Regions from separate parts of the Sediminicoccus sp. KRV36 genome, predicted to be linked through region 2. Evidence: riboswitches for the same ligand, from Rfam matches in the RefSeq annotation. Region 2 holds a riboswitch; the other holds the start of a gene.
The links. A riboswitch is a leader RNA that binds a small molecule or an ion and turns the genes downstream of it on or off. The one in region 2 is predicted to bind thiamine pyrophosphate.

Region 1 (4,689 bases), 1.9 Mb from region 2:
GCACATGCATGGCCGAGGCATCGGCTGTGCTATGGACGGCAACCGTGCGAATGCCCATTTCCTGACAGGCGCGATGCACCCGCAATGCGATTTCGCCGCGATTGGCGATCAGGATTTTCTTCAATGTCTGGCCCTCGGGTAGCGGGCGGCGGGAGCCATTGGCTACTCCACCAGCACCAGCGGTTCGCCATATTCGACGGGCGTGCCCGCATCCACCAGGATCCGCGTGACCGTGCCGGATCGTGTCGCCTTGATCTGGTTGAAGGTCTTCATCGCCTCGATCAGAAGGACGGTCTGCCCCTGGCTGACCTTGGCGCCGAGGCTGATGTAAGGCGCCGCCCCCGGCTCGGGTGAGAGGTAGGCGACACCCACCATCGGCGATGTCACCAGGCCCGGATGTTTCAGGTCGATCGCTTCTGGATCGGCCGGGGCGGCCGCAGGCGTTGCGGCCGGCATCGGCGCCTGCATGGGCATGGGTGTGGGCGCGGGCTGAGCCGCGTAGTAATTCGGCTGTGCTGCCGGAATGATCCGGGCGACCCGGATCCGCGAATCCTTCTCCGAGAGCTCGATCTCCGTCAGATCGGTTTCGCGGAGGATATCCGCCAGCTTGCGGATGGCGTCCGCGTCAAACTGAATGCCGCTGGTCATTCGTCTTCATCCTCATTTCCGCCAACGAGACTCGCCATCGCCTGCAGCGCGAGCGCATAGCCCGCTACGCCCAGGCCAGCGATCACGCCGGTGGCGGCCTTGGAGACCAGGCTGTGCTGCCGGAACTCCTCGCGCCGATGAATATTGGTGATATGGACCTCGATCACGGGAAGACCGACGGCGATCAGCGCGTCGAGAATGGCAACCGAGGTTGTGGTGTAGCCAGCAGGATTGATCACGATCCCGGCGGCACGCCCCCGGCACTCCTGAATCCAGGAGACCAATTCGCCCTCCATGTTGGACTGGCGAAAATCAATCGCAAGGCCGAGTTCCTCGGCCGCTTCGGCGCAGAGATTCTCAACATCATCCAGCGTCGCCGTGCCGTATTTCTCTGGCTCGCGCGTGCCCAGTGTATTGAGATTCGGGCCGTTGAAGACGGCGATGAGATTCATGGGTGTTCCGGATGGCCACAAAATACAGAAGTGTGTCGGGCTAGCATGCATGCCACTCCAGCGGCAAGCGCGGGCCCCGAAGCTGGCGGGGCCGTACCAGGCTGTGCCCGGGCGTCCATGATTGACCGCAAGCCCGCCCGCGACCTATGTTTCAGTCACCAAGGGGTGCCCTCATCCAAAGGGCTGAGATACCGCGGGGCTGCGGTGACCCTTCGAACCTGATCCGGGTCATGCCGGCGAAGGGATGGGCAGGGGACCGTTCGCCGGGCCTCGCCATCCACCCGTCCGGGCAAGGCTCCTCCATTGCTTCGGGATGACGCGCGCCATGTCCAGCCTCTTGGAACCAAATGATACCGGCCTGGCCCTGACGGTGAATGGCGAGCCATTGGCGGTTGCGCCAGGCAGCTCGGTTACAGATCTTCTGGCCAGGATCGGCCTCGCCGAACGAAAGGTTGCCGTCGAACGCAACCTGGAAATCGTGCCGCGTTCCCAATACACGACCACGCGCCTCGCCGATGGAGATGCCATCGAGATCGTGCATTTCATCGGGGGTGGCTGAGCCTTGACCGAAGACAGTTGGGAAGTCGCCGGCCGGCGCTTTCACTCTCGCCTCATCGTCGGAACGGGGCGCTACAAATCGCTGGAGGAGACCCGCGACAGCATTGCTGCCAGTGGGGCGGAGATCGTCACGGTTGCCGTGCGGCGGGTCAATCTGAGTGATCCCAACGCCCCCATGCTGCAGGATTTCGTGCCGCCAGACCGCTACACCTACCTGCCCAACACCGCCGGCTGCTTCACCGCGCAGGACGCCGTCCGCACATTGCGCCTGGCGCGCGAAGGGGGGGGCTGGAATCTGGTAAAGCTGGAAGTTCTGGGTCCTCCGCCCTTTCTCTACCCTGACATGGCCGCGACCTTCGAGGCGGCGGCGGCGTTGATCGGCGATGGCTTTGAAGTGATGGTCTATTGCGCCGATGACCCTGTGGCGGCCAAGCGGCTGGAGGAAATGGGCTGCGTGGCCATCATGCCGCTGGGCGCGCCGATCGGTTCCGGCATGGGTGTCGTGAATCCCTATATGATCCGCGCCATCAAGGCGGCAGCGCGGGTGCCCGTCCTGGTGGACGCAGGGATCGGCACGGCGAGCGAAGCGGCTTTCGCCATGGAGCTTGGCTGCGATGCCGTCTTGCTGAACAGCGCCATCGCCCACGCCCAGGATCCGGTGCGCATGGCAGGCGCGATGAAGCATGCCGTCATCGCCGGGCGGGCGGCCTTCCTCGCCGGGCGCATGCCACGCGACTACAGGGCGGATGCCTCAAGCCCCATGACGGGGCTCATCCGCTAGGTTAGCCTCCCCGCCAGCAGAGGGAGAGAACAGGATGGATCTCGGCATCAAGGGCCGCACAGCGATTGTCTGCGCGGCCTCCAAGGGGCTTGGACGCGGTTGCGCCTTTGCCTTGGCACGCGAAGGCGTTTCGCTGGTGATTTCGGCGCGCGGCAGCGATGCGCTGGAAGCCACCGCAGCGGCGATCCGCGCTGAGACCGGCGTCGCTGTCACCACCGTCCAGGGCGATGTGACGACCGAGGCCGGCCGGGCCGCGCTGCTCAGCGCCTGTCCCGAACCTGATATCCTGATCACCAATGCGGGCGGCCCGCCGCAGGGTGAGTTTTCGCAATTCGAGTTGGACGATTGGCGCCGCGCCGTGGAAGCGAACATGCTGACGCCCATCGCGCTGATCCGCGCTGTATTGCCGGCGATGAATGCGCGACGCTTTGGGCGCGTGCTGAACATCACCAGCTATTCGGTGAAGATGCCGATCGGCCGGCTGGAGCTCTCCAATGGTGCGCGGGCCGGCCTCACCGGCGCCCTGGCTTCGCTGGCGCGCCGGGTGGCGGCCAATAACGTGACGATCAACCATCTTTTGCCAGGCCCTTTCGACACGGATCGCGTGCGCGGCAATTGGAATGTGGTGGCCAAGGGCGGCGGGGCGGACGTGGCGGAGCTGGAACGCCGTGCCGTGGCCGGAATTCCGGCCGGGCGGCTCGGAACGGCCGAGGAGTTCGGCGCCTTCGCCGCCTTCCTTTGCTCGGCGCATGCGGGCTTCACCACGGGGCAAAGCATCCTGCTGGATGGCGGCTCCTACCCTGGGACCTTGTAGGCGGCGCGGGGGATAAGCACCTCCGGCCACGCGTGAATGCACTGCGCGCATTCCTGCCCCGCGCCGGAAACACTCCTGCCATCCCTGGGGGCTTTCCGGCATTTCCCATTGAGCACCCGGGGGGCTTTCGGCGGGGTTTCCGGCGCCCCCGGGGGGGACACGCGAAAAAACTTCGCTTAGCCTACGAAACTCGCTTGCATCGCCGCGAAGCAGCGCCTACACCCCCACCACAAGACGCAGTACGCACGTGCCTCTGGCCCCAGGCCCACGGAGCTGAGCCCCTCAATAAGGCTTGCCACCGCGGCGCAAGGTTTACGCAACGACGTCAAGCGTTCTGGCAACCCCGCGAAGAGATTCGCGGTCTTCTTCTGGTCGCTGGTTCGTTCGACCGTTTCGTCAATCTGGGGCCACCCCTGAATGGGGTTGGTTCCACATTTATGTGGAGTACCGCGCGATGACCCCGAAGGTCGCTCGCTACCTTGCTGCCAACCAGCCGCCCACGCCGTGCCTCGTGCTGGATGTGGATCGGGTTGCCGCCAATTTCGGCCGGCTGCGGCAAGCCATGCCGCTCGCACGCATCTACTACGCCGTGAAGGCCAATCCGGCCGCGCCGATCCTGGATCGGCTGGTGGGTCTAGGCTCCTATTTCGACGCGGCTTCCTTCCAGGAGGTCTCGATGTGCTTGGCTGCTGGCGCGGAGCCGGCCGCCATCTCCTATGGCAACACCATCAAGCGGGAGCGCGATATCGCCGCGGCCTACGCTGCCGGCGTGCGCATGTTCGCGTTCGACAGCGAGATGGAGCTCGAGAAGCTTGCGCGCTCTGCGCCGGGTAGCCGCGTCTATTGCCGCATCCTGGTCGGCAATGACGGCGCGGAATGGCCGCTCAGCCGGAAATTCGGCTGTGAGGTCGAGATGGCAAAGGCCTTGATGGTCAAGGCCACCCAGATGGGTCTCGACGCTTTTGGCTTGTCTTTCCATGTCGGCAGTCAGCAGACCAAGACCGCGGCCTATGAGGCGGCGATCGCGAAGGTCGCCATGCTCTTCACCGACCTGGTCGAGGCGGGCGTGAAGGTGCGCATGGTCAATCTCGGCGGCGGATATCCGGTGCGCTACAAGGCGGAAGTGCCCGAGATCGACGATTTCGGCTCCGCCATCATGGGCGCCATGGTCGAGCATTTCGGCAATGCGATCCCCGAGATCGTGATCGAGCCCGGCCGCTTCCTGGTGGCCGATGCGGGCGTGATCTCGTCCGAGGTCGTGCTGGTGAGCCGCAAGGCCGAGAATGATCCGGTCCGCTGGGTCTATCTCGACATCGGTCGCTTCGGCGGGCTGGCGGAGACGGAGGGCGAGTCCATCAAATACGCCTTCCAGACCCTGCATGATGGCGGCCCCGAGGGCCCGGTCACCATCGCTGGCCCCACCTGCGACAGCACGG
Region 2 (4,689 bases):
ACGGAAAACGTGGCGCCCGTGATCTTCTGGCGGAAGGAGTTGCGCCCGGATTCCGCAGGCGCTGGCCGCACGCGCGGCGGCTTCGGGCAGATCATGGAGATCGGCGCGAAGAAGAACGCGGAATTTGCCGTGAACGCGATCTTTGACCGCGTGGCCAACCCACCCAAGGGCCGCTTCGGCGGCGGCATGGGCGCTGGTGGCTGGGTCGGGCTGGATGATGCGAATGGCACGGTGCTGCGCACCAAGGGCTTCCAGGTGATCCCGAAGGGGCGGCATTTGCTGCTGCTGCTGCCCGGTGGCGGCGGCATGGGCGACCCGAAGGAGCGTGACCCCGCGCTGGTCGCGCGTGACGTGGCGGATGGGCTGGTGAGTGCTGCGGAGGCTAAGCGCCTTTATGGGCATGACTGAGACGGCCCTCATCATCGGCGCCGGCTCAGGCCTCTCGGCTTCGCTCGCGCGCAAGCTCTCTGCCGCTGGCTGGGATTTGGCGCTGGCCGCGCGCAACACGGATAAGCTGGCACCACTCGCCACTGAAACTCGTGCCACGCTGCACGCCTGCGATGCAGCCGATGTCGAGGGTGTAGCGGCGCTGTTTGCCGGGTTGGACGCGGCGGGGCGGACGCCATCCCTGGTGATCTATAACCCGAGCTTCCGTGTGCGCGGCCCGGTGGCCTCCCTCGACCCCGAGCAGGTGCGCCGCACGCTGGAAGTCTGCGCCTTCGGGGCTTTCCTGGCCGCGCAACAGGCGGCCAGCCGCATGTTGGCGGCGGGGCGCGGCACCATCTTCTTCACCGGCGCCTCGGCCGGGGTGAAGGGCTTTCCGGAATCAGCCCCCTTCGCCATGGGCAAATTCGCGCTGCGCGGCCTCGCCGAGAGCATGGCGCGGGAGTTGCACCCCAAGAACATCCATATCTGCCATTTCGTGATTGATGGCGGCATCGCCTCGGCCACGCGCGTGGCCGCGCCAGGGGCTGATTCGCTGCTCGACCCGGACGCCATCGCCGATGCCTATCTGCATGTGCTGGCGCAGCCGCGCTCGGCCTGGAGCAGCGAGATGGCCTTGCGCCCCTGGGTCGAGAAGTTTTGACAAGCCGCGCCGGCTGACGCAGCATCCACCCATCCAAGGGGAGCCCCTTCCGCAGGGCTGAGATTCCGCGAGCGACGCGGTGACCCTTCGAACCTGATCCGGGTCATGCCGGCGAAGGGATGGGCAAAGGGCGCCGGTTTTCGAGGCTTGGGCGTCACCTTCCTTCGTGTAATTTTTCGAGGGAGATCAAAAATGCCTGACAATCTGCCACCGCAACACCCCGCCATCACCACGGGTCCCTTGCCCGCCAGCCAGAAAATCCATGTGGCGGGACAGATCCATCCCGGAATCCGCGTCGCCATGCGGCAGATCTCCGTCTCGGGCGGGGAGCCGCCTTTGCGCGTCTATGACACCTCCGGCCCCTATACCGATGCCGCGGTGCGGACCGATATCGGCCGTGGCCTGGCCCCGCATCGGCAAGACTGGATCACGGCGCGTGGCGATGTGGAGGCCATCGCGGGCCGTGCGCAGAAGCCCGAGGATGACGGCCTCAAGCCCGGCGAAGCGCGGCGCGTTCCGTTGTTCGATCGCGCTGGGCGCATGCCGCTGCGGGCCAAGCCGGGCCGCGCCGTCACGCAGTTGGCCTATGCGCGGGCCGGCATCATCACGCCCGAGATGGAATACGTCGCCATCCGCGAGAATCTTGGCCGCGCCGCCGGCCTGGGCAAGCCGCGCGATGGGCAGAGCTTCGGCGCGGAAATCCCGGATCATGTCACGCCGGAATTCGTGCGCAGCGAGATTGCCCGCGGCCGCGCCATCATCCCCGCGAACATCAACCACCCCGAGAGCGAGCCGATGATCATCGGCCGCAACTTCCTGGTGAAGATCAACGCCAATATCGGCAATTCCGCGGTGTCCTCGTCCGTCGCGGAGGAAGTGGACAAGCTCGTCTGGGCCATCCGCTGGGGCGCCGACAATGTGATGGACCTCAGCACCGGACGGAACATCCACACCACACGCGAATGGATCCTTCGCAACTCGCCCGTGCCCATCGGCACCGTGCCGATCTACCAGGCGCTGGAGAAGGTGGAGGGCCGCGCCGAGGAGCTCACCTGGGAGATCTTCCGCGACACGCTGATCGAGCAGGCCGAGCAGGGGGTGGACTACTTCACCATCCATGCCGGGGTGCGCCTGGCCTATGTGCCACTGACGGCGGAGCGGGTGACGGGGATCGTGTCACGCGGCGGTTCCATCATGGCGAAGTGGTGCCTCTCGCATCACAAGGAGAGCTTCCTCTACGAGCATTTTTCCGAAATTTGCGAGATCATGCGCGCCTATGACGTGTCCTTCTCGTTGGGGGATGGCTTGCGCCCCGGCTCCATCGCCGACGCCAATGATGCCGCGCAATTCGCCGAGCTGGAGACGCTGGGCGAGCTCACCCAGGTCGCCTGGAAGCAGGATGTGCAGGTGATGATCGAGGGCCCCGGCCATGTGCCGATGCACAAGATCAAGGTGAACATGGAAAAGCAGCTCAAGGCCTGCGGCGAGGCGCCCTTCTACACGCTCGGGCCACTCACGACCGATATCGCGCCGGGTTATGACCACATCACGAGCGGCATTGGTGCGGCGATGATCGGCTGGTTCGGCTGCGCCATGCTTTGCTACGTCACACCCAAGGAACATCTGGGCCTGCCGGATCGTGATGACGTGAAGACGGGTGTGATCACCTACAAGATCGCGGCGCATGCGGCGGATTTGGCCAAGGGGCATCCGGCGGCGCAATTGCGCGATGACGCGCTCTCCCGTGCGCGCTTCGAATTTCGCTGGCGGGATCAGTTCAACCTGGGCCTGGACCCCGAGACGGCCGAGAAATTCCACGACCAGACCCTGCCTGCCGAGGGCGCCAAGCTCGCGCATTTCTGCTCGATGTGCGGGCCGAAATTCTGCTCGATGAAAATCAGCCAGGAGGTGCGGGAGGCGGCGATGGCGCAAAAGAGCCAGGATTTCCGCAGCAATGGCGGCCAGATCTACCTGCCCCCAGTCCCGGCGGGCGAGTAGCGCGCCCTGGCCTCAGTAGCGCGGATTGCAAAGGACAAGTCCTTTGCCGGGGTTCAAGGGGCAGCGCCCCTTGCCTTCTTCACCGCCTGACGAAGCGCGCAAAGCCCAATCACCCCGGCGGTGCCGGCCACGGCACCCGCCGTAAAGGCGCCGCGCACCGCCAGTTTCGTCAGCATCACCTGGGCGCAGATCAGTTTCAGGACCATCGGTCATCTCCTCGAATACAGGCGAAATGGCCCTGAAACGCTGCGCCGCAAGTTCAGCCGCGCAGGCTCTCCACCATGGCGCCATAGACCAGGTTCTTGAACACCATCCGCGTATGCGTCCGGCTGGACGGCCCCTGTGCCATGAAGACGCCGACGAGCTTTTCCGCCCGGTCAATGGTGAAGCTGGTGCCCCAGGCGCCCGCCCACATCGCATCCCCGGGCGAGCCCGGTGCGACGGCGATGCCCTGCTCGCGCCGGATCGCGAAGCCCAGCCCGAAGCCATAGCCAGGCCCGGTGCTGGCGGCCGGCGTGCCGCCCATGCTGCCCATATGGTCGGAGAGCATCCAGTTCACCGTGGGGGTGGAGAGGTAGCGCTTGCCTTCCAGCGTGCCGCCATTGGCGATCATCTGCGCGAAGCGGTGGTAATCGGCGCTGGTGCCCACCATGCCCGCACCGCCCTTGAAATGCCCGGCCGGCACTGGGTTCTGCTCGATGCGGTAGCTCTGCCACATGGAGGCGGAGAGTGGGTCTGAGGTGATGCTCTCGGCCACGCGCGAACGCCGTGCCGGGTCCACCCACCAGACCGTATCCGTCATGCCGAGCGGCCCGGTGATGCGATCGGCGATCAGCCGGTCCAGCGGCTGGCCCGCCACGCGTTGCAGCAGCAGGCCGAGCACATCCGTGCTGATCGAGTAGAAGAATTGCGCCCCCGGCTGGAAGGCGAGCGGGATGGTTCCCAGGCGGCGCAGCATCTCATCGCCCGGCACCGGGGCGCGGCGGGATTCGATGTCGTGCTCCTCATACATCTCGCGGATGCGCGGGAAGGGCGAGGAGGCCGCATAGACGAAGCCCGAGGAATGCCGCAGCAGATCCTGCACCGTGATGGGGCGCGCCAGCGGCACCTCGCCCTGCGCGGTCAGCACCTTCAACTCCCGCAGCTCCGGCAGCCATTGCGTGATCGGGTCGCCGATCTTCATGCGGCCCTCCTCGATGAGCATCATGGCGGCGACGCTGGTGAGCGGCTTGGTCATCGAGGCGAGGAGGAAAATCGCCTCGCGCGTCATCGGCACGCGGCGCGCATTGTCCTGGTGGCCATAGGCTTCGTGGTGGATGACCTGGCCGTTGCGGGCGATCAGCGCCACGGCGCCGTTGAAGCTGCCGCGTTCGACTTCGCGTTCCATGGCGGGCTGGAAGCGGGCGAGGCGCGTGCGCGAAAAGCCCTGGATCAGGTCTTCGCGGCGCTCCGCCTCCTGGGCGTGCGCAGGCGTGCGCAGCACGGCGGGGGCGAGGAGGGCAGAGCCCGAAAGCAGGGCGAGGTGGCGGCGTGGGGTCATGTCGGTTCTCCGGTTCAGGTGCGGATCAGGGGGCAGCCGCCATCCGCCAGCGGGCGGAAGGCGT

Region 1: another riboswitch for thiamine pyrophosphate. It lies ahead of thiS (sulfur carrier protein ThiS); the one in region 2 lies ahead of thiC (phosphomethylpyrimidine synthase ThiC).

The regions. Positions count from the first base shown of each region.
Region 1 covers NZ_CP085081.1:4,605,620-4,610,308, forward strand. The annotation lists gene accC (acetyl-CoA carboxylase biotin carboxylase subunit) at 1-124, opposite strand, end outside; gene accB (acetyl-CoA carboxylase biotin carboxyl carrier protein) at 163-648, opposite strand; gene aroQ (type II 3-dehydroquinate dehydratase) at 645-1,100, opposite strand; TPP riboswitch at 1,252-1,362, shown strand; partial or broken gene thiS (sulfur carrier protein ThiS) at 1,459-2,439, shown strand; gene LHU95_RS21930 (SDR family oxidoreductase) at 2,474-3,253, shown strand; gene LHU95_RS21935 (type III PLP-dependent enzyme) at 3,708-4,689, shown strand, end outside.
Region 2 covers NZ_CP085081.1:1,582,776-1,587,464, forward strand. The annotation lists gene LHU95_RS07140 (hydantoinase B/oxoprolinase family protein) at 1-408, shown strand, start outside; gene LHU95_RS07145 (SDR family NAD(P)-dependent oxidoreductase) at 401-1,087, shown strand; TPP riboswitch at 1,114-1,224, shown strand; gene thiC (phosphomethylpyrimidine synthase ThiC) at 1,280-3,085, shown strand; gene LHU95_RS07155 (hypothetical protein) at 3,139-3,291, opposite strand; gene LHU95_RS07160 (serine hydrolase domain-containing protein) at 3,345-4,625, opposite strand; gene LHU95_RS07165 (ABC transporter substrate-binding protein) at 4,640-4,689, opposite strand, start outside.